Regions from separate parts of the Streptomyces sp. NPDC059785 genome, predicted to be linked through region 2. Evidence: riboswitches for the same ligand, from Rfam matches in the RefSeq annotation. Region 2 holds a riboswitch; each other region holds the start of a gene.

Region 1 (5,099 bases), on a different contig from region 2:
GGTGACCGTGCCGCCGGACGGCGCCGGTGGCGGGCGGGGCCTGCTGCTCGTCGAGGCGCTGGCCGACCGGTGGGAGGTACTGGAGCGCGTACCGATCGGCAAGACCGTGCGAGTCGAGCTGGATCTGCCACCGACCCACGAGAGCCCGCGCGGCGCGTCAGCCCGGCCGCTCCACCGGCGTGTACGGGAACAGGGCGGCGAGTTCTTCCGGGGTCCCGGGACCGGCGGCCGTGTCGCCCAACAGGCCCTGTTCACGCAGCAGCCGGGTCACGGCGACGCCCCACGGGAGCCGTAGCCCGGCCCGCGCCAGCAGGTCGGTGCGGGCCAGCATGACGGCGGCGGGTCCGGTGTGCGCGCCGGAGGCGGTGAGCAGGGCGACGTCGTCGGCCCAGCGCAGGGCGAGGTCCACGTCGTGGGTGGCCATGACGACGGTGGTACCGGTGGCGCGCAGCCCGTCGAGCGTGCCGAGCAGCCGCTCCTGCCCGTCGGGGTCGAGTCCGGCGGTCGGCTCGTCCAGGACCAGTACCCGTGGGCGCATGGCGACCGCGCCCGCGATGGCGGTGCGCTTGCGCTGCCCGTAGGAGAGGAGGTGGGTGGGCCGGTCGGCGAGGGCGGCGATGTCCAGGGCGGTCAGCGCCTCGTCCACGCGCGCGCGGACCTCGTCGTCCGGCAGACCGAGGTTCAGCGGCCCGAAGGACACGTCCTGGGCGACGGACGCGGCGAAGAGCTGGTCGTCCGGGTCCTGTACGACCAGTTGCACCGTCGTCCGCAGCCGGGTCAGGCCCTTACGGTCGTACGTGACGGGTCGCCCTTCGACGGTCAACCGGCCGTCGCCCGGCCGCAGCCCGCCGCTGAGCAGCCGCATCAGGGTGGTCTTGCCGCTGCCGTTGCGGCCGAGGAGCGCCAGGGCACGCCCCTCGCGTATCCCGAAGTCGAGCCCGCTGAACACCGGCGGCCCCTCCTCGTACGCGAAGAACGCGCCCCGCAGCGCGACGAGAGCGGGCTCGCCGACGGACTCCCGGGCGGGCTCGTTCATGACAGGGGCCTTTCCAGTACGAGGGTCAGTGCGGCCACCGCCGTGAGCAGGGCGAGGCTCGCCGCGGTGAAGGGGACGGAGACGCGGGCCTCGGGCACCAGGACGCGCAGGGTGCCGTCGTAACCGCGTCCCGCGAGCCCGGTCTGGAGCCGCGCCGCCCGGTCGAAGGCCCGGACGAACGCCGTGGCGCCGAGCCCGGCCAGCGACCGCCAGGCGGCCGCGCGCGTGGTGTGCCCGAGCCGCGCCGCCTGCGCCTGACGGATCCGGCGCACCGAGTCCAGGAGCAGGAAGCTCATGCGGTACGTCACCAGGGCGACGTCGACGACCGGCGCGGGCACGCCCGCCCGCACCAGGCGTGGCAGCAGGTCCGCCATGGGCGTGGTGAACGCGAACAGCAGGACGCCCAGGGAGGCCGCCGAGGTCCGCAGCAGCAGCTCACCCGCGCGCACCGGCCCGCCGTCGGCGAACGCGACGAAACGGCCCGGCCCGCCGACCTGCACGAGCAGAGTGACCGCCCCCGTCACGCAGAAGCCCAGCGGCACCCGGTACGCGCGCCACAGCCGGCGGCCCGGCACGCCCGCCGGACCGAGCAGCAGGACGAGCGCCGTGACCAGGACGAAGGCGGCGCCCGGCCAGGCCGGCAGGGAGATCGCGAGCACGGTCAGACCGAGCCCGAGGACCGCCTTGTCCACAGGGTGGCGGCGGCGCCAGCGACTGCTGTACGCCGCCGCGTCGATCGGCAGCACGGGGGATCAGGCCCGCCGCCCGGCCGTGGTGTCCTCCGCGGCGGCGCCGGGCCCGCTCTCCCGCTCCTCCGGGAGACCGTCCTGCGCCCGCGCCCGCTGTTCGCCCTGGCGCCGCCCGCGCCGCAGCCCGAAGTAGTACGCGAGCACGCCCGCGCCGATGGCCGCCTGGAGGGCGAAGAGCGCCGACTCGATCTCGCCGGACGGCGGTTCGTACAGCGGCGAGAACCACGGCTCGTAGTCCGGTTCGAGCTCGGTGATCGCCGTCTCCGCCTGGGCGTCGGCACCGGCGAACGGCTCCTCCTTGCCGTCGCCGAGACCGAGCACCAGCGGCAGCACGGCGAGCGCGACCACGACGAGCAGCAGCAGGAGGTTGATCTTCGTGTGACGCTTCACCGGGCCACCGCCTCGGAGCCGGAGCCGGAGCCGGAGCCGGATCCGGGACCAGCACCCGTGCCCGTACGGTTTCCGCCCTTGGCCAGGAGCACGCCCAGCCGGGTCAGTTCGCCCTTGCTCGACTGGACCAGCAGCCGCATCACCAGCACCGTGAGCAGGCCCTCGCTCACCGCCAGCGGGATCTGCGTGACGGCGAAGATCGCGCCGAACTTGCCGAGCGCGCCCGCGAAGCCGCTGCCCGGGTCGGGGAAGGCCAGGGCGAGCTGCACGCTGGTGACGCAGTAGGTGGACAGGTCGGCGACGAACGCGCCGAAGAACACGGCGACCATCAGCGGGACGTCGAAGCGCCGCAGCAGCCGGTAGGTCCCGTACCCGGCCCAGGGGCCGACGATCGCCATCGAGAAGACGTTGGCGCCGAGCGTGGTCAGGCCGCCGTGCGCGAGCAGCAGCGCCTGGAAGAGCAGCGTGATGGTGCCGAGGACCGCCATGATCGGCGGACGGAACAGGATCGCGCCGAGCCCGGTGCCGGTGGGATGTGAACAACTGCCGGTGACGGACGGCAGCTTGAGAGCCGACAGGACGAACGTGAAGGCACCGGAGGCACCCAGGAGCAGTGTGCTCTCGGGGTGCTCTCTGACCTCACGGGTGAGTGACCGGACTCCGTGGACGACGAACGGCGCCGACGCGACGCCCCAGGCGACCGCGTGCGCCGGAGGCAGAAAACCCTCGGCTATGTGCATGACTCAGCAGACCCTCTCCAGCACCTCGTGGATGGTTGAAGTGCCTTGGCCGGTCTCCTGGCTGACGGGTACCACATCCGTGCTCCGCCTTCCCGGGTCCGAGGACCCAGTGGCTGCCCGTTGGATCCTGTCGACGACAGGTCCGAGGGCCGGAGCCGGACTTCCCGATCACAGTGGCGAGGGCCGCACCGGCATCACACCGGATTTCCCGTGCACCAAGGCGTGGTGACAGTAGTCCCCGCAGGCGGGGAGCCGCAAGAAGCCCTCGGGGGCGTACGGCGACGCCCGCCCGCGCAGCCCGGACCGCCCGGCGGACCGGGCTCGCGACAGGGGCTTCCGTCAGGTACGCCCTAGCGGACCGAGCTGCGGCCCACGATGCCGCCCGCCCGGTCGATGCAGATCACGTCGACCGCGACGGGCGCGCCCCGCAGCACGGCCAGTGCCTCGTCGCGCGCCGCCGTCGCCACCAGATCGCCGAGCGGGACCCCGGCCGCCGTGCAGAGCTGGAGCGCGGCGAGCCCCGTGTTGGCCCCGGCCACCCGCGCGGCCAGCGCCTCGTCGGCGCCGCCCCGGCGGGCCAGTCCGGCGAGGAAGCCCTTGTCGACCTGCGAGCGGGCGGAGTGCAGATCGAGCTGCCCGGCCGCCAGCTTCGACAGCTTGGCGAAACCGCCGCAGACCGTGAGCCGGTCGACAGGATGGCGGCGTACGTACTTCAGCACCGCGCCCGCGAAGTCGCCCATGTCGAGCAGCGCGTCCTCGGGCAGCCCGTGCACCGCGACGACGGTCTTCTCCGAGGTGGAGCCGGTGCAGCCCGCCACATGCGTGCGTCCGGCGGCGCGGGCCACGTCGACCCCGCGCCGGATGGAGTCGATCCACGCCGAGCACGAGTACGGCACGACGATCCCGGTCGTACCGAGGATGGACAGGCCGCCGAGGATGCCGAGCCGGGGGTTCCAGGTGGAGCGGGCGATCTCCTCGCCGTGGTCGACGGAGAGGGTGATCTCGACGTCGCCCCCGTCGCCGTACCGGCGGGCGACCTCGGCGACGTGGTCGCGCATCATCTGCCGGGGGACGGGGTTGACGGCCGGTTCGCCGACGGGCAGCGGCAGTCCGGGCCGGGTGACGGTGCCGACGCCGGGGCCCGCCCGGAAGACCACGCCCGAACCGGCCGGCAGCCGCCGCACCGTGGCCCGTACCAGCGCGCCGTGCGTGACGTCCGGATCGTCACCGGCGTCCTTCACGATCCCGGCCATCGCGGAGCCGTCGCCCAGCTCCTCCGCCGCCAGCGCGAACGCCGGGGTCTGCCCCTTGGGCAGCGTCACCGTCACCGGATCCGGGAAGTCACCGGTCAGCAGCGCCGTGTACGCGGCGGTGGCGGCGCCCGTCGCGCAGGCACCGGTGGTCCAGCCGGGCCGCAGCCCGGTGTGCTTGAGTTGGGCGCCGCGGCCGCCCTTCGCCGCACCGCCGCTCACACCGCACCGCCGCTCACACCGCACCCCCAGGGGAGGTCCCACCGCAGATGACTGCATCGCAGATGGCTTCACCGCGGCCGACGAACGAGGAGAGGCGGGCGTCGCCGTGCACGTCCTGATCCTCGGCGGTACGACGGAGGCGCGCCGGCTCGCCGAGATCCTGGCCGCCGAGGCGCCGCACCTGCGCGTGACGACGTCGCTCGCCGGACGCGTGGCCGCACCCCGGCTGCCGCCTGGCGAGGTCCGCACGGGCGGCTTCGGCGGCGCCGGGGGACTGGCCGGGTGGCTGCGCGCGGAACGGGTGGACGCACTCGTCGATGCCACTCACCCCTTCGCCCGGACGATCGGTTTCCACGCGGCCGAGGCGGCCGCCACCACCCATGTTCCCCTGCTCGCCGTGCGGCGGCCCGGCTGGGTCCCCGGTCGGGGCGACGTCTGGCACGACGCGGCCTCGCCCGCACAGGCGGCGGCGCTGCTGCCCGCGCTGGGCCGCCGGGTGTTCCTGACCACAGGGCGGACGGGCCTCGCGGACTTCGCGGAGCTGGACGGCCTGTGGTTCCTGGTCCGTTCCGTGGACGCGCCCGAACCTCCGCACCCCCGGCACATGGAGGTGCTGCTCGCCCGCGGGCCCTTCGCCCTCGACGGGGAGCGCGAGCTGCTGCGCCGGCACCGGATCGACGTACTCGTCACCAAGGACAGCGGCGGAGAAGCC
Region 2 (5,099 bases):
TCGCGCTTGAACAGGTTGGACACCTGCGGCTCGATGCATTCGTAGACGCCCGCGATGGAGGCGATCGTCGCGGTCGGCGCGATGGCCAGGAGCAGCGAGTTGCGCAGGCCGACGGCCGCGATCCGGGTGCGCAGGGCGGCCCAGCGCTCGGGCCAGGTCAGCTCGGTGCCGTAGTGGTCGGGGTGCAGGACGCCCCGTGCGGTACGGGTCTTCTCCCAGGCGGGCAGCGGGCCGTTCCGCTCCGCCAGGCCGGCCGACGCCTCGTACGCGGCGAGCATGATCCGCTCGGCGATCCGGGTGGACAGGGCCTTCGCCGCCGGTGACCCGAACGGCAGCCGCAGCTTGAAGAAGACGTCCTGGAGCCCCATCACGCCGAGGCCCACCGGGCGCCACTTGGAGTTGGAGCGGCCCGCCTGTTCGGTCGGGTAGAAGTTGATGTCCACGACCCGGTCGAGGAAGGTCACGGCGGTGCGGACCGTGTCGTCAAGGCGTTCCCAGTCGATGTCCTGGCGGCCGGTGTCGACGAAGGCGCCGAGGTTGACCGACCCCAGGTTGCACACGGCCGTCTCCCCGTCGTCCGTGACCTCCAGGATCTCGGTGCACAGGTTCGAGGAGTGGACGGTGTGCCCCGGCTCCGCCGTCTGGTTGGCGGTGCGGTTGGCGGCGTCCTTGAAGGTCATCCAGCCGTTGCCGGTCTGCGCGAGCGTCCGCATCATGCGGCCGTACAGCTCACGGGCCGGGATCGTCTTCTTGGCGAGGCCCGCCTCCTCGGCCCCGCGGTACGCGGCGTCGAAGTCGGCGCCCCACAGGTCCACCAGCTCCGGCACGTCGGACGGCGAGAACAGTGACCACGCGCGGTCCTCGTCCACCCGGCGCATGAACTCGTCCGGGATCCAGTGCGCCAGGTTCAGGTTGTGCGTACGGCGGGCGTCCTCACCGGTGTTGTCGCGCAGCTCCAGGAACTCCTCGATGTCGGAGTGCCAGGTCTCCAGGTAGACGGCCGCGGCGCCCTTGCGCCGGCCGCCCTGGTTCACGGCGGCGACCGAGGCGTCCAGCGTCTTCAGGAACGGGACGATGCCGTTGGAGTGCCCGTTCGTGCCGCGGATCAGCGAACCGCGCGAGCGGACGCGGGAGAAGGACAGTCCGATGCCGCCCGCGTGCTTCGACAGGCGGGCCACCTGGTGGTAGCGCTCGTAGAGGGAGTCCAGCTCGTCCAGCGGGGAGTCGAGGAGGTAGCAGGACGACATCTGGGGGTGCCGCGTACCGGAGTTGAACAGGGTGGGGGAGGAGGGCAGGTAGTCGAGCCGGCTCATCAGGCCGTACAGCGCGGCCACCTCGTCGACCGAGCGGGCGGTGTCGTCCTCGGCGAGCCCGGCGGCGACGCGCAGCATGAAGTGCTGGGGCGTCTCGATCACCCGCCGGGTGATCGGGTGGCGGAGCAGATAGCGGCTGTGCAGGGTGCGCAGGCCGAAGTAGCCGAAGCGGTCGTCGGCGCCCGCCACGGCGGCGGCGTCGGCCAGCGCGTCCAGGCGGGCCGCGTGCAGCGTCACGAACTCCGCGGTGCGGTCCGCGATCAGGCCCTCGCGGTGGCCGGTCGCGACGGAGGACGAGAAGGACGTGACGCCCTGCGAGGCGGCCTCGGCGGCGATGGCGAGCGTCAGCAGCCGGGCGGCGAGCCGCGAGTAGGCGGGGTCCTCGGAGATGAGGCCGGCCGCCGCCTCGATCGCCAGCTCCCGCAGCTCCGTGATGTCCGCCCGCGCGGACCGGCCGCGCAGCGCGGCGGCGGCGACCCGGCCCGGGTCGGCGTCGGGGAGGTCGGCGGTGAGGTCGGTCAGGGTCCGCAGCAGCGCGGCACCGGGACCGTCCGTATCCGTATCCGTGCCCGTCGGTTCCGCGGACGGTGCCACTGCGGCCGGATCGGCTGGCGCGATGGTCACGTGGGGCTCTCCCTCGCTCGGCTCGGGGCCTGGCGAGGGCAGGGCAGCGAAGGCACACGTCTGCCCGTGGCACGGGTACGCGCGCGTCCACCGGCCCATTCCACGAGGCCCGGACGTATTCGGCACCCGGACCGGACGGTACGGGCGCACTGCCGGCAGGTCCTCGGACTGACCAGGCGCGCGGACACGCACCGGTGGTCCTGGGACCGGCCGGGCGCGCGAACACGCACAAGTACACCGTTGCGGGACAGTTCCGGATTCGCACCGGATTCCCCTGCGGCGACAGCGAGCATGAGCATACATCTAGTGCCGGTCGGCGCTACCACCCCCACATCTTGTGTCGCGGGCTGTCTCCGGAGCGTGTCAGAGCGTCAACTCATAGGTGATCAGCACGATGTCGTCGAGCTCCGGCAGCGGGTTCCAGTCGCGCTCCGGGGTACGGCGGAAGCCCAGACGCTCGTAGATCCGGTGGGCGGCGCGCATCGTGCGCTGGCTGGACAGCACGACGCGGACACAGCCCTCGGTGGCCCGCGCGCGCTCGACGCAGGCGCGCACGAGCGCCTCGCCCGCGCCCCGTCCGCGGGACTCCGCGGCGACCGCCAGCATCCGTATCTCCGCCTCGCCCTCGCGCGCGATGTCGGCCATCGGCCCGCCGGTCGCGACGAAGGTGACGCCGCCGAGGATGCCGTCGGCGGTGCCGGGGCCGAGGGTGCCGTCGACGGTGCCGGGGCCGAGGATGCCGTCGGCGGTGCCGGGGCTTGTCCCTGCCGCACCGTCCACGGCCACCAGTACCTCGGCCGCCGCCGCACGCTTCGCCACGTCGCGCAGCTCCGTCAGGTACGTATCGCTCTCCCCGAAGTCCAGCAGCCCGTCCCCGAGATACGCCCGCGCGGTGACCTCGCCGACCGCCTCGTACTCCCCGGGCCGCGCCCGCCTGATCACGATGTCCATGTCCGCAGTGTGCCGGAGGGGTACGACAACGGGCCGCCCATTTTCCGGGGCCCGCCGCCGTCGGGGAGGGGAGGTCAGGAACGGGACGCGAAGCCGCGCAGCTTCAGGCCGGGGTTGGTGGGGATACGGGGGCCGTCCGTGCCCGCCCAGCGGTACTCGCGCCTGGTGATGCTGTCGGACCCGCGCCCGGCGTTGCCCTCGATCGTGACGACCGTCCGGCCGCCGGAACCGCCGACGGCGACGACGACCGCGACATGGCCCTCGGGGTCGCGCCGGTTGTGGTTGTGCCACACGATCACGTCGCCGCGCTGCGGGGGCCGTCCGGGCCGGTAGGCGTAGAAGCGGTCGCCGACGCCGGTCTCCCAGGCCCGCGACGACTTGTAGTTGTCCGGCGTCGCCCGCCGGTTGTTCCACATGGCGGCGGCGAAGTAGCCGCACCAGTAGTCGCCGTTGAAGCCGTTGTACTCGTTGCGGTCGGCGCCGCCGAGGTAGTTGTCGTGCCGCGCGTCGCCCGGCGTGCTCCACTTCCGCGGACCGTTACGGGTCTCCCTGTAGGCGTGGGACGTGGTGAGGGCCCGTTCGGCGCGGTCCACGACGGCCTGCCGGAGCGGGCTGGGGGCCGCGGCGGCCGCGGGCGGCTCGGCGAGGGCGGGTACGGCGAGCAGCCCGGGGAGCAGGGCGGCCGTGGTCAGACAGCGTGCCGCGAGACGGTTCATGACGGAACCTCCGGTGAGGTGGACGTGCCGGTGGATGCCGGACGAGGGGCGAGGGCGCACAACCCGCATGCGGGCGTGAAGCGGTGAGCCCGCCGAACGCGCCGTCACTCCCGGTAAGTTGACGAACTCGGAGAGCGACGGCGTGATGACAGGTGTAGCAGGTGAATCAGGGGCTGGACGGGGCGGCAGAAGAATTTGCCGGTTGCCGGAACGAGCGGCAACAGGCAACCGACGACGGGTGCGACCGGGAGGAACGCGACCGGGGCGGGCGCGGGCGGGGCGGGCCCGTACGCGACGGGCCCGTACGCGACGGGCATGGTGGCGACGGCCACGCGTGTGACGGCCACGCGCGCAACGGGCACGCGCGTGACGGCCACGCGCGTGACGGTCACGCGCGCGAGGGCCACGGTCGCGACGGGCATGGTCGCGACGGGCATCGTCGCGACGGCAACGGGCAGGACGTGCTTGGCCGTGACGGCGACGGCGACGGCGACGGACAGGGCGGGTGCGAAGGCGGGCGTGGTCGAGACGCGTCGGGTGACGATACGGACGGATCGAGTGCTGGTGCCGACCGGCACGGTCGTGACGTGCTCGGCCGCGACGGCAACGGGCAGGACGTGCTTGGCCGTGACGGCGACGGACAGGGCGGGCGCAGGGGCGGGCGCGGCCGCGACGCGCCCGGCCGCGACGGGTCGGTTGGCGGTGTCGGCGGACCGGGCGGTGGTGTCGGCGGGTCGGTTGGCGGTGTCGGCGGACCGGGCGGTGGTGCCGGCGGGTCGGTTGGCGGTGTCGGCGGACCGGGCGGTGGTGCCGGCGGGTCGGTTGGCGGTGCCGGCGGGCCAGGTGGTGGTGCGGGCGGGCACGGCGGGGTCGGGGGCGGGCCAGGTGGTGGTGTCGGCGGACCGGGCGGTGGTGCTGGCGGACCGGGCGGTGGTGCGGGCGGGCACGGCGGGGTCGGGGGCGGGCCAGGCGGTGGTGCCGGCGGACCGGGCGGTGGTGCCGGCGGGCCAGGTGGTGGTGTCGGCGGGCACGGGCCGGTCGGGGGCCCGGTGAGAGCGCACGGGGGTGGTGCCTACGGTGCCGAGGTGCGGCGGTCGCGGGAGGCCGCCGGGCTCACCCAGGGGGCGCTGAGCAAAGAGGTCCGCTACGACAAGGCCCACATCAGCCGGATCGAGAACGGCAGGGCACCCGGCAGCACCACCCTCGCCCGGGCCCTCGACACCTTCTTCGCCGCCGAGGGCCGTCTCGTCGCCCTCCACCAGCGAGAGATCGTCCGCAGCGGCCGCCGGCTCCCCGCCCCGCGCGGCCCCGAGGGCGACTGCCCCTACCGCGGCCTGGCCGCCTACACCGCCGCCTGGGCCCACCTCTACCGGGGCCGCGGCGCGGCCGTGGACGACCTCCTCGCCGGCCTGGACCGGCGGGGCCCGGACAGCGGCCCCTACGTGGTCGTCGCCCCGTCGGGCGCCGGCAAGACCTCGCTGCTCAAGGCCGGACT
Region 3 (5,099 bases), on a different contig from region 2:
CATGGCGCGATCCTCGCAGCCGGACGCCCCGAGGTCATCGGCATCCCGAGCCGCGACCGGCGCACTTTAGGGCGGAACCCTTTCGTCCGAAAGGGCGCATGTCTGCATACGTCACCCTCTTCATGGATTGGCCGGTGATGACCTGGCATTCAGGGATCTTCCAGTAACCTCTGGGAGGTTTTTCGCGCACGCCGCCATTCCGGGGGGAATCATGGCTCGTGAACACCGATCGCACCGCCACCGCTTATGCGCCGTCGCGGCCGCCGTGACGGCGCTGACCGTCACCGGCACCGTGCTCGCCGACGCACCGGCCACGGCGGCCGGCAAGCCGCGGGGACACGACGTCTCCTCGCACCAGAAACACGTCAACTGGTCGAAGGCGCGGGCGAGGGGCGCCAGGTTCGTCTACATCAAGGCGACCGAGTCGACCACCTACCGCAATCCCTACTTCACGCAGCAGTACAACGGCTCGCGCGCCGCGGGCCTGCTCCGCGGCGCGTACCACTTCGCCGTCCCGAACAAGTCGTCCGGCACCGCGCAGGCCGCGTTCTTCGTGCGCCACGGGGGCGGCTGGCGCGCGGACGGCCGGACGCTGCCGCCCGCGCTGGACATCGAGCACAACCCGTACAGCAGGAAGAAGAAGTGCTACGGCCTCAGCAAGGCGCGGATGGTCCACTGGATCGCGGCCTTCAGCAACGAGGTGAAGCGCCGGACCGGCCGCCGCCCGGTGATCTACACGACCACGCTCTGGTGGAACAAGTGCACCGGCGGCAGCCGCGCCTTCGCGGCGAACCATCCGCTCTGGCTCGCCCGCTACGACGCTGGGAGCGCGGGGGCGCTGCCGGCCGGCTGGTCGTTCTGGACCTTCTGGCAGTACGACAACCGGGGCCGGCTGCCGGGTGACCAGAATCTCTTCAACGGCTCCATGAACCAGCTGCGGAAACTCGCGAGCGGATAGCGAAACCGCGAAGGCCATAAGCGGGGGCCATACGCGAGGCCGTACGCGAGGCCATGAGCGGAGACGCAGATTCCACCTTTGTTCGGTCCGGCGGGCCGTCACTCCCTCGTAAGTGGAGTGGCGGCCCGCCGATTGGGTCACCCCACCGCCCGCCTCAGTTCATCTTCCGTTCACCCTGGTTGCCTACGTTCAGCCTGCCACTGACGTCCAACAGAAGCCTGGGTAAATGGAACACATCACGCTTCTCCTCGGGATCGTGATCGTCACCGCTCTCGTGTTCGATTTCACGAACGGTTTCCACGACACCGCCAACGCGATGGCCACCACCATCTCGACCGGCGCACTCAAGCCCAAGGTCGCGGTGGCCATGTCCGCCGTCCTCAACCTTGTCGGCGCGTTCCTGTCCGTCGAAGTCGCCAACACGATCTCCAAAGGTCTCGTCGACGAATCCGGCATCCAGCCAGAGGTGATCTTCGCGGCGCTCGTCGGCGCGATCCTCTGGAACCTGCTGACCTGGCTCGTCGGACTCCCCTCCAGCTCCTCCCACGCCCTGATGGGCGGTCTGATCGGCGCCACCATCGCCTCGGCCGGCACGGCCGCAGTGCACGGCGGCGTACTGGTCACCAAGGTGCTGATCCCGGCCGTCGCGGCCCCCGTGGTCGCGGGCGTCGCGGCACTGATCGCCACCCGCATGTCGTACGCGCTCGGCGCCAAGGCCGGCGGCAGGTCCACCGAGAAGGGCTACCGCGCCGGCCAGATCGCCTCCGCGGGCCTGGTCTCGCTGGCCCACGGCACCAACGACGCCCAGAAGACGATGGGCATCATCACCCTGGCCCTGGTCGCAGGCGGCGCCGTCGCCCCCGACTCCGACCCGCCGGTCTGGGTCATCCTCTCGGCCGGCTGCGCCATCGCGCTCGGCACCTACCTGGGCGGCTGGCGCATCATCCGCACGATGGGCAAGGGCCTGACCGACCTCCAGCCGCAGCAGGGCTTCGCCGCCCAGACCAGCGCGGCCACGGTCATCCTCGCCTCCTCCCACATCGGCTTCTCGCTCTCCACCACGCACTCCGTCTCGGGCTCCGTGATGGGCGCGGGCCTCGGCCGCAAGGGCGGCGTGGTCCGCTGGTCCACCGCCACCCGGATGTGCGTCGCCTGGGTCCTGACCCTGCCGGCCGCCGCTGTCGTCGGCGCCCTCGCCGAGTGGGTGACCGGCTTCGGCGACTGGGGCACCGCCCTCGTCGCCGTCTTCCTGATCGCCTCCTGCACCGCGATCTGGCTGGTCTCCCGCCGCGGCGAGGTCGTCGACCACACCAACGTCAACGAGCCGGACGCCGATGCCGAGCCCGCCGGTGTGGTGACCGCGGCCATCGCCGCCGTCACCCCGCCCCCGGCCGGCCCCGTGACCGGGACACTCACGGCAACCGTCCCGGCGACCACCGACACCCCGGCGGCCCCGAAGGCCCCCGAGGCCGTGGCCTGACCTCCAAGGACCAAGGAAGCAGCATGAACATCGACTGGGCAGCCCTCGGCTCCGTCTTCGGAGTCAGCCTCGTGGTGACCGTGGTCCTCGTCGGCCTCTTCACCCTGGGCATACTCGGCCTCTCCAAGCGCGAGTCCGCTACCGCGCAGGGCGGATCCGCGGCCCTCGCGGCCACCGGCGCCTGCGTCTGCTTCGCCGCGTGCGCGGCGGCGGTGGCGTACGGGATCTATCTGATCGTCGCCTGACGGCAGGGACCGGAGGCGACGACAAGGGGGACTTCCGAGGCGGGGTGCGGGACCGGAGCGGGTCCCGCACCCCGCCTCCGTGTGGGCCTCGGCACACTGTCCCCGCGCAGGTCAACAGCAAGTTGACGGGTGTTCTCAGCGCGTGGTGAACTGCCAAGGCCAAGTACGGCGGCAGGAGAGGAAGCCCGGTGCGAATCCGGCGCGGTCCCGCCACTGTCACCGGGGAGAACCTCCCCGGGAGCCAGGAACTCTCACCGCCGGTCTCGTCGAACCAGGGCGTGGACACCCTGAGTGAGGACATATCGCCATGCGCGGCTGCCCGGTGCCGTTCCCGTTCCGTGCGTTCAGTGCGTTCCGTACCAGGTGTTCCGGCCGTACGAGGGTGACGGTGCCAGGTCCCGGCTCCGCCGGCGCGGGCATCGGCTGAACCGATGGGTGCCGATCGCGTCTTCGCGTACGGCGCCGCCGCCGGCCTCCTCGGTGACCTGCTCCTCGGCGATCCCCGCCGCGGGCATCCCGTCGCCGTGTTCGGCCGGGCCGCCGGTGCCGTCGAGCGCGTGCTGTGGCGGGACGACCGGGGCCGCGGCGCGCTGCACACCGCCGTCTGCGTGGGCTCGGCCGTCGGGCTCGCCGCGCTGGCCGACCGCTCCGTACGCCGCTCCCGCGCCGCCTCCGTCGCACTGACCGCCGCCGCCACCTGGGCCGTCGTCGGCGGCACCAGCCTGGCCCGGGAGGCCCGCGCCATCGGCGGCGCGCTCGCCGCCGGGGACATCGACGTCGCACGCGAACGGCTGCCGCACCTGTGCGGGCGCGATCCGCAGGCGCTGGACGCCGACGGGATCGCGCGGGCGGTGGTCGAGTCCGTCGCCGAGAACACCTCCGACGCCGTGGTCGGCGCCCTCATGTGGGGGGCCGCCGCCGGGGTCCCGGGGCTGGTCGGCTTCCGCGCCGTCAACACTCTCGACGCCATGGTCGGGCACAAGTCCCCCCGTTACCGCCGCTACGGCTGGGCCTCCGCGCGCCTCGACGACGTCGCGGGCTGGCCCGGCGCGCGGCTGACCGCCGTGCTCGCCACCGTCGCGGGCGGCGACCCGCGGGGCGCCCTGCGCGCCTGGCGGGCCGACGCGAGGAAGCACCCGAGCCCCAACGCCGGACCCGTCGAGGCCTCCTTCGCGGGCGCGCTCGGGGTCCGGCTCGGCGGGACGCTGTCGTACGGCGGCCGGGTCGAGCACCGGCCGGTGCTCAACGAAGACGGCCGGTCCGTGGAGATTGGCGACGTCGAACGGGCCGTACGGCTGTCGCGGCGGGTGGGCTGGCTGGCCCTCGGCGTCTGCGCAACAGGACGGCTGCTGGGGCGACGCCTGCACGCATCACGGCTACGAGGAGGCAGATGATGAGCGGCGGCGGACTACTGGTCGCGGGCACCACCTCCGACGCGGGCAAGAGCGTCGTCACCGCCGGGATCTGCCGGTGGCTGGTACGGCAGGGCGTCAAGGTCGCGCCGTTCAAGGCGCAGAACATGTCCCTCAACTCCTTCGTCACCCGCGAGGGCGCCGAGATCGGACGGGCGCAGGCCATGCAGGCCCAGGCGTGCCGGATCGAGCCGACCGCGCTGATGAACCCCGTACTGCTCAAGCCCGGCGGCGACCGCAGCAGCCAGGTCGTGCTGATGGGCAAGCCGGTCGGCGAGATGAGCGCGCGCGGCTACCACGGCGGCCGGCAGCAGGCGCTGCTCGGCACCGTCCTGGACTGCCTGGCCGAGTTGCGGGGCACGTATGACGCGGTGATCTGCGAGGGGGCCGGCAGTCCCGCCGAAATCAATCTGCGCCGCACCGACATCGTGAACATGGGCATCGCCCGCAACGCGCGGCTGCCCGTGCTCGTCGTCGGCGACATCGACCGCGGCGGCGTCTTCGCCTCCTTCTTCGGCACCGTCGCGCTGCTGAGCCGCGAGGACCAGGAACTCGTCGCCGGTTTCCTGGTGAACAAGTTCCGCGGCGACGTCTCCCTGCTGGAGCCGGGCCTCGACATGCTGAAGGACCTCACCGGCCGCCCCTCCTACGGCGTGCTGCCGTTCCGGCACGGGCTCGGTATCGACGAGGAGGACGGACTCCGTGTCTCGCTGCGCGGCGCCGTCCGCGAGTCCGCGGTCTCCTCCCCCGTCGGCGAGGACATCCTCCGCGTCGCCGTCTGCGCCGTCCCGCTGATGTCCAACTTCACCGACGTCGACGCGCTGGCCGCCGAGCCCGGCGTCGTCGTGCGGTTCGTGGACCGCCCCGAGGAACTGGCCGACGCCGATCTCGTCGTCGTACCCGGCACCCGCGGCACGGTGAAGGCCCTGCGGTGGCTGCGCGAGCGCGGGCTCGCGGACGCGATCGCGCGGCGGGCCGCCGAGGGACGGCCCGTGCTCGGCGTC
Region 4 (5,099 bases), on a different contig from region 2:
GGGACCGGCGCCCGTCACGTCTTCCTCCGGCCCCGGTACAGCACCGCGACGAACGCCGGTACGCCGATGAGGGACGTCACCACGCCCACGGGGACCTCCTGGGGGTCGATGACGGTGCGGGCGGCGGTGTCCACCCAGACCAGGAAGACGGCGCCGGCCAGCGCCGTGACCGGCAGCAGGCGGGCGTGGCCGGGGCCGGTGAGGGCGCGGGTCGCGTGCGGCAGCACCAGGCCGACGAAGCCGATCGCACCGGCGCAGGCGACCAGGGCCGCGGTGAGCAGCGCCGTGGCGCAGAGCAGGATCAGCCGGGTCCTGGCCACCCGTACGCCGAGCGCCGCCGCGGCCTCCTCGCCGAACGCGAACGCGTCCAGGGTGCGGGCGTGCCCGAGGCAGACCAGCAGCACCGCGGCGAGCAGCACCGCGCACAGCAGCACCTCGCCCCAGCCGGCCCCGGTGAGCGAGCCGAGCAGCCAGAACAGCACGCCCCGGGTGGTCTCGGCGTCGGCGGAGGTCAGCACTACGAACGAGGTGAGCGCGGAGAACAGCTGCATGGCTGCGACCCCGGAGAGGACGACCCGGTCGGTGCTGCCGCCGAGGCTGTGGCTGAGCAGCAGTACGAGCCCGAAGGAGAGCAGCGCCCCGGCGAACGCGCCCGCGGAGAGCGAGACGGCGCCGCCGCCCACCCCGAGCACGACGACGGCGACGGCGCCGGTGGACGCGCCGGAGGAGACGCCGAGCACGAACGGGTCGGCCAGCGGATTGCGCAGCAGCGACTGCATGACCGCCCCGCACAGCGCGAGCCCCGCCCCGCACACGGCGGCGAGCAGGGTGCGGGGCATGCGCAGGTTCCACACGATGCCGTCCCGCAGTGGCGCGAGCGTGCTCTCGCCGAGGCCGAGGTGGGCGGCGGCGGCCGCCCAGACGTCGGCCGTGGAGATGTCGGCGGGCCCGATGGTGACGGCCAGGGCGACGGACACCACGAGCGCGAGCAGCCCGCCGGCCGTGAGCAGCGCGGTACGCACCCACAGGCGCGGCGCCGTGTCCGGACACGGCGCCGTACCCGAATGCGGCGTCGGCTCCGGACGCGGCCCCATGTGCTTCCTCACTTCGCGAGCCCGAAGTCGCGCAGCCCCGCCGCGACCTGCTCGATCCCCTCGACCGTGCGGATGGACGGGTTCATCGCCTGCCCGCTGAGCAGGACGTACCGCTTCTTCTTCACCGCGGTGAGGTTGCGGGTGGCGGCGTTGGTCTCCAGGAAGTGGATCTTCGCCTCGGCGGTCTCGGCGGTCTGCGACTTGCGGGTCAGGTCACCGAGGACGATGACGTCGGGGTCGCGGTCGGCGACGGTCTCCCAGTTGATCTGCGGCCACTCGTCGTGGGTGTCGGAGAAGACGTTCTCGGCGCCGAGGGCGCGGGTGATGGCGCCGGGGGCGCCGCAGCAGCCGGCGAGGTAGGGCGACTGGGAGTTGGCGAACCAGTACATGAGGGAGACGCCCGAGGCGTCGAGCCCGTCGGTCGCCTCACTCACCCGTTGCTTCAGCCCGGCGACGAGCTTCTCGCCGCGCGCGTCGACGCCGAAGGCGTGCGCGAGGTCGCGTATCTCGCCGTAGACGGTGTCGAGGGTGAGCGCCTTGCCGCGGGAGCCGTCGCCGCCGCTGTCGTTGTCCTTGCCGCCGTCGGAGCAGTCGGCGGGCGAGACGTACGTGGGCACGCCCAGGTCCTCGAACTGGTCGCGGGTGGCGACGCCGCCCTTGCCGAGCGTGGAGACGAAGGACGCGGTGACGAAGTCGGGCTCGGCGTCCAGCACCTTCTCGAACGAGGGGTTGTTGTCCGCGAGCCGCGGCACCTTCGCGTTCGCCTTCTCCAGGCCCTTCATCACCGGGTCGGTCCAGGTCGCGGTGCCCGCGAGCCGGTCCCCGAGGCCGAGGGAGAGCAGGATCTCGGTGCTGCCCTGGTTGAGGGAGACGGCGTGCCGCGGGGCCGACTTCAGGGTGACCTGGCGGCCGCAGTTGTCGATGGTGCGGGGGTATCCGGCGGCGGACTCCTCCGCCTTCGCGCCGTCGGCGCCGGAGCCGCCGCAGGCGGTGAGCAGCAGTGCGGGGGCGAGGAGCAGGGCCGCGGTGCGGCGGGGGGCACGGAGCGGGGGAATGCGGAGCACGGGCATGCCTCGGTTGTCGGGGCTCGGACGCGGAGCCTGGCCTACGGACGTCCTCCCCGCACGGGGGCGCGGAGGGGCCAGCAGGTCTTCGGACTCGGGTTCGTCCGGCCGGGGCGCCTTCCCGGGAACTGTCCGTGCCGGCCGTACGGCCGTCGCGGGCGCTGCTCCCAGTGGCGTCGATGCCCCGCCCGTCCCCCTCACCGCTGCGCGTCAGTTCCGGATTCGCACCGGATTCCCTGGCCTCGGATGTGGCTCGACTGGCTCCGGAACCCTATCAAGGGGTCCCGCCGGCCGGTTCACGCGGACCCCGGGGCCGTCCGGCGGCTCCGCCACGGGCCGGTGGGCGGCCGCCCGCGCCGGGCGGCCGCCCTGTGTCCTTGCACCCTTACGTCCTCACGTCCTCACGTCCTCACGTCCTCACGTCCTCACGTCCTCACGTCCGTACGTCCGTACGTCCGTACGTCCGTACGTCAGAACAGCTTCTTGCCGCGCAGCCGGGCCTTGACCGCCTCCCGTCCGTTGCCCAGGACGAGCCTGCGGACGACGGGGTCGGCCTCGGTGGCGGCCCAGCGGACCATCCGCAGCAGCGTCCTGGGCTGCGGGTTCAGGAAGCGGACGTCGCGCTCGGCGTACCCGAAGTGCTTGGGTACGAAGTCGGCCGCGAGCAGCCGGTCGTAGAGCAGGTCGGCGGCGTCCGCGGCGGTGACGGCACCGGCCTCGACCGCCTCGCAGCTCTTGACCATCGTCTCGTACAGCTCGGCGAAGCCGTCGTGGTCGGGCCAGTACAGGCCCGGGTAGGGCACCTCCTCCAGGTCGGTGAAGTGCTGGTCGCGGCCGTCCTTGCGGAACTTGGTCAGCGCGGTCTGCATCCGGTAGACGCCCGCGTTGGCGCCCCAGGCCCAGATCCGGAAGACCGCGCTCCACAGGTCGTAGTCGCACCAGGAGATGAAGGCCGAGTTCACCAGGGAGTCGTTGTAGTCGAACAGCGACTGCTGGAGCCGGTCCACGGGGGCGAACCGGTCGCCGGAGAAGTCGTCGTCCCGCACCGCGCGCAGCAGCCGCCGGGCCAGCACGTTCAGGGCCTCGGTGGTGTTGGACAGACCGCGGGAGAACAGCGGGTCGAGGAAGCCCGCGGCGTGCGAGAGCAGGAACCAGCGGTCGCCCGCGGTCTGCCGGGAGGAGTACTGGAGCCGTCCGGTCGAGGTCCATTCCCGTACCGGCTTCATGCCCTCGAACTGCCGGACGATGTCGGGGAAGGGTGCCGCGAGCCGGGCGAAGTCCTCCTCGGGGGCGACTCCTCCGGGCTTGGGAAAGCGGCGCGGGTCGACGGTCATGCCGACGCTGCACAGCGGGTTCTTGGACCACTTGTTGTTGTTGAAGCCGATGACCCAGGCCCAGCCGCGGTCGAACATGTGGTGCACGGTGCCCTCGTACCAGGGAACGGGCGGGCGCTGGCTGTCCGGGAGGTGGTCGAAGAGCCGGTCGGTGGGGGTGAGGTCGACGACGTGGTTCCAGATGGAGCGCGAGTGGTGCTTGAACCGGCAGGGGTCCTCGCGCAGGCCGAACTTCTCCGCCACCGGTGAGCGGAAGCCGCTGGCGTCCACGAGGTAGCGTGCCCGGTACTCGCCGCCGCGCCCGGCCAGGGTGACCCCGGAGCCGTCGAAGTCGATGTCGTCGACGAAGAAGTTCTGCCGGGCCCGGCAGCCGTACTTGACGGCGACCTGGAAGAGCCAGGAGTCGGTGTCCTGGCGGAACAGGTGGGCGGCCTCGTGCAGGAGCTGGGGCGGGGTGTTGAACTCGTTGACCTCGCGCGGGTTCTGCGGCGCGTCCTCGTGGTGCAGCAGGAAGCCGAAGTGCCGCTTGACGCCGAAGCGGGGGCCGATGGTGCGGGTGGTGTCGGTGAACGAGGCGAGCGCGGCGATCTCGGGGACGTCGTAGCGTTCCGCGAGGGTGCGCAGCGACACCAGGGTGAACGGGATCGTCGACTCGCCGATCGCGAAGCGCGGGTGCGAGCCGGCGTCCAGGAGCAGGACCTTGCTGCCGTGCCGCGCCAGGATCGCCCCGAGCAGCGATCCGGCGACACCGGAGCCGAGGATCGCGACGTCGTACGTCTCCCTCTCGGACGGCGCGAGGTCGTCGCGTGCTGAAGTGCCCGTTGAGTCCACGTGCTCTCTCCTTGTCGTCGGCCGGGACGGCCGGCCGGTGCGCGGTGACGGCACGAGCGCCTGCCGGACCGTGCACGGCGGCGGCGCGACCGGCTATGCGGGACCGCGCAGACCGCGCAGTCGCTCTCTGAGCAGGCCGCCCATGGCGCCCTTGAGGAGCGCGCCGACGTCGTCGGGAGCGTCGGTGCGGACCCAGCGGGCGGCCCGCACGATCCGGGCGGGGGTGTTGTGGAAGAACCGGTCGGCCGGGTCGCCGAGACCGAGCGAGGGCGGCAGGTAGTCGGCCCGCCGTACGGTGTCGAAGATCCGGTCCGCCGCGTCCCGCGGGGTGCGGGTGCCGGCCTCGACCTCCGCGCACAGGGCGCGGGTCAGCGGCCCGAGGGCGTTGAAGTGGTCGCTGCCCGGCAGCGGTGAGCCGGGGTGCCGGGCGTCCTCCAAACCCTGGAGGACGGCGTCGTCGCCGCTCCTGCCGTACGCGGCGGTGGCGTTCTCCACGGCGAGCGCGCCGAGCACGGTGCTCACGGTCCAGGTCCGCAGCACGGCGTTGAAGAGGCCGAAGTCGCGGAAGGCGACGAAGGAGGCGTACGCCAGGTCGTCGTGGGCGGCGAACTGCGCCCGCTGGAGGTCTTCGACGTAGGCGAAGCGGGGTGTGCTCCAGTCGCCGTCGCGGGAGGCGTCGATCAGCCGCCGGGCGAGGGCGTTGACGGTCTCCAGGCTGTGCGCGAGGCCGCGCGAGTAGAGCGGGTCGACGAATCCGGCGGCGTGCCCGGCGAGGC

The links. A riboswitch is a leader RNA that binds a small molecule or an ion and turns the genes downstream of it on or off. The one in region 2 is predicted to bind cobalamin.
Region 1: linked by a shared signal. The riboswitch ahead of ACFV6E_RS08630 (energy-coupling factor ABC transporter permease) and the one ahead of ACFV6E_RS15300 (ribonucleoside-diphosphate reductase subunit alpha) in region 2 are both predicted to bind cobalamin.
Region 3: linked by a shared signal. The riboswitch ahead of ACFV6E_RS16470 (cobalamin biosynthesis protein) and the one ahead of ACFV6E_RS15300 (ribonucleoside-diphosphate reductase subunit alpha) in region 2 are both predicted to bind cobalamin.
Region 4: linked by a shared signal. The riboswitch ahead of ACFV6E_RS41395 (ABC transporter substrate-binding protein) and the one ahead of ACFV6E_RS15300 (ribonucleoside-diphosphate reductase subunit alpha) in region 2 are both predicted to bind cobalamin.

What each region holds. Positions count from the first base shown of each region.
Region 1 covers NZ_JBHWHV010000008.1:106,799-111,897, forward strand. The annotation lists partial or broken gene ACFV6E_RS08610 (ATP-binding protein) at 1-130, shown strand, start outside; gene ACFV6E_RS08615 (energy-coupling factor ABC transporter ATP-binding protein) at 158-1,036, opposite strand; gene cbiQ (cobalt ECF transporter T component CbiQ) at 1,033-1,782, opposite strand; gene ACFV6E_RS08625 (energy-coupling factor ABC transporter substrate-binding protein) at 1,789-2,175, opposite strand; gene ACFV6E_RS08630 (energy-coupling factor ABC transporter permease) at 2,172-2,915, opposite strand; cobalamin riboswitch at 2,945-3,150, opposite strand; gene ACFV6E_RS08635 (cobalt-precorrin-5B (C(1))-methyltransferase) at 3,266-4,444, opposite strand; gene ACFV6E_RS08640 (cobalt-precorrin-6A reductase) at 4,494-5,099, shown strand, end outside.
Region 2 covers NZ_JBHWHV010000016.1:112,400-117,498, forward strand. The annotation lists gene ACFV6E_RS15300 (ribonucleoside-diphosphate reductase subunit alpha) at 1-1,937, opposite strand, end outside; cobalamin riboswitch at 2,074-2,279, opposite strand; gene ACFV6E_RS15305 (GNAT family N-acetyltransferase) at 2,301-2,888, opposite strand; gene ACFV6E_RS15310 (CHAP domain-containing protein) at 2,963-3,604, opposite strand; gene ACFV6E_RS15315 (hypothetical protein) at 3,709-4,665, opposite strand; gene ACFV6E_RS15320 (helix-turn-helix domain-containing protein) at 4,690-5,099, shown strand, end outside.
Region 3 covers NZ_JBHWHV010000018.1:83,590-88,688, reverse strand. The annotation lists gene ACFV6E_RS16490 (class II aldolase/adducin family protein) at 1-3, opposite strand, end outside; gene ACFV6E_RS16485 (lysozyme) at 212-958, shown strand; gene ACFV6E_RS16480 (anion permease) at 1,185-2,438, shown strand; gene ACFV6E_RS16475 (hypothetical protein) at 2,462-2,683, shown strand; cobalamin riboswitch at 2,812-2,955, shown strand; gene ACFV6E_RS16470 (cobalamin biosynthesis protein) at 3,115-4,077, shown strand; gene ACFV6E_RS16465 (cobyric acid synthase) at 4,077-5,099, shown strand, end outside.
Region 4 covers NZ_JBHWHV010000104.1:6,401-11,499, forward strand. The annotation lists gene ACFV6E_RS41390 (FecCD family ABC transporter permease) at 15-1,094, opposite strand; gene ACFV6E_RS41395 (ABC transporter substrate-binding protein) at 1,103-2,164, opposite strand; cobalamin riboswitch at 2,220-2,435, opposite strand; gene ACFV6E_RS41400 (NAD(P)/FAD-dependent oxidoreductase) at 2,629-4,323, opposite strand; gene ACFV6E_RS41405 (NAD(P)/FAD-dependent oxidoreductase) at 4,417-5,099, opposite strand, start outside.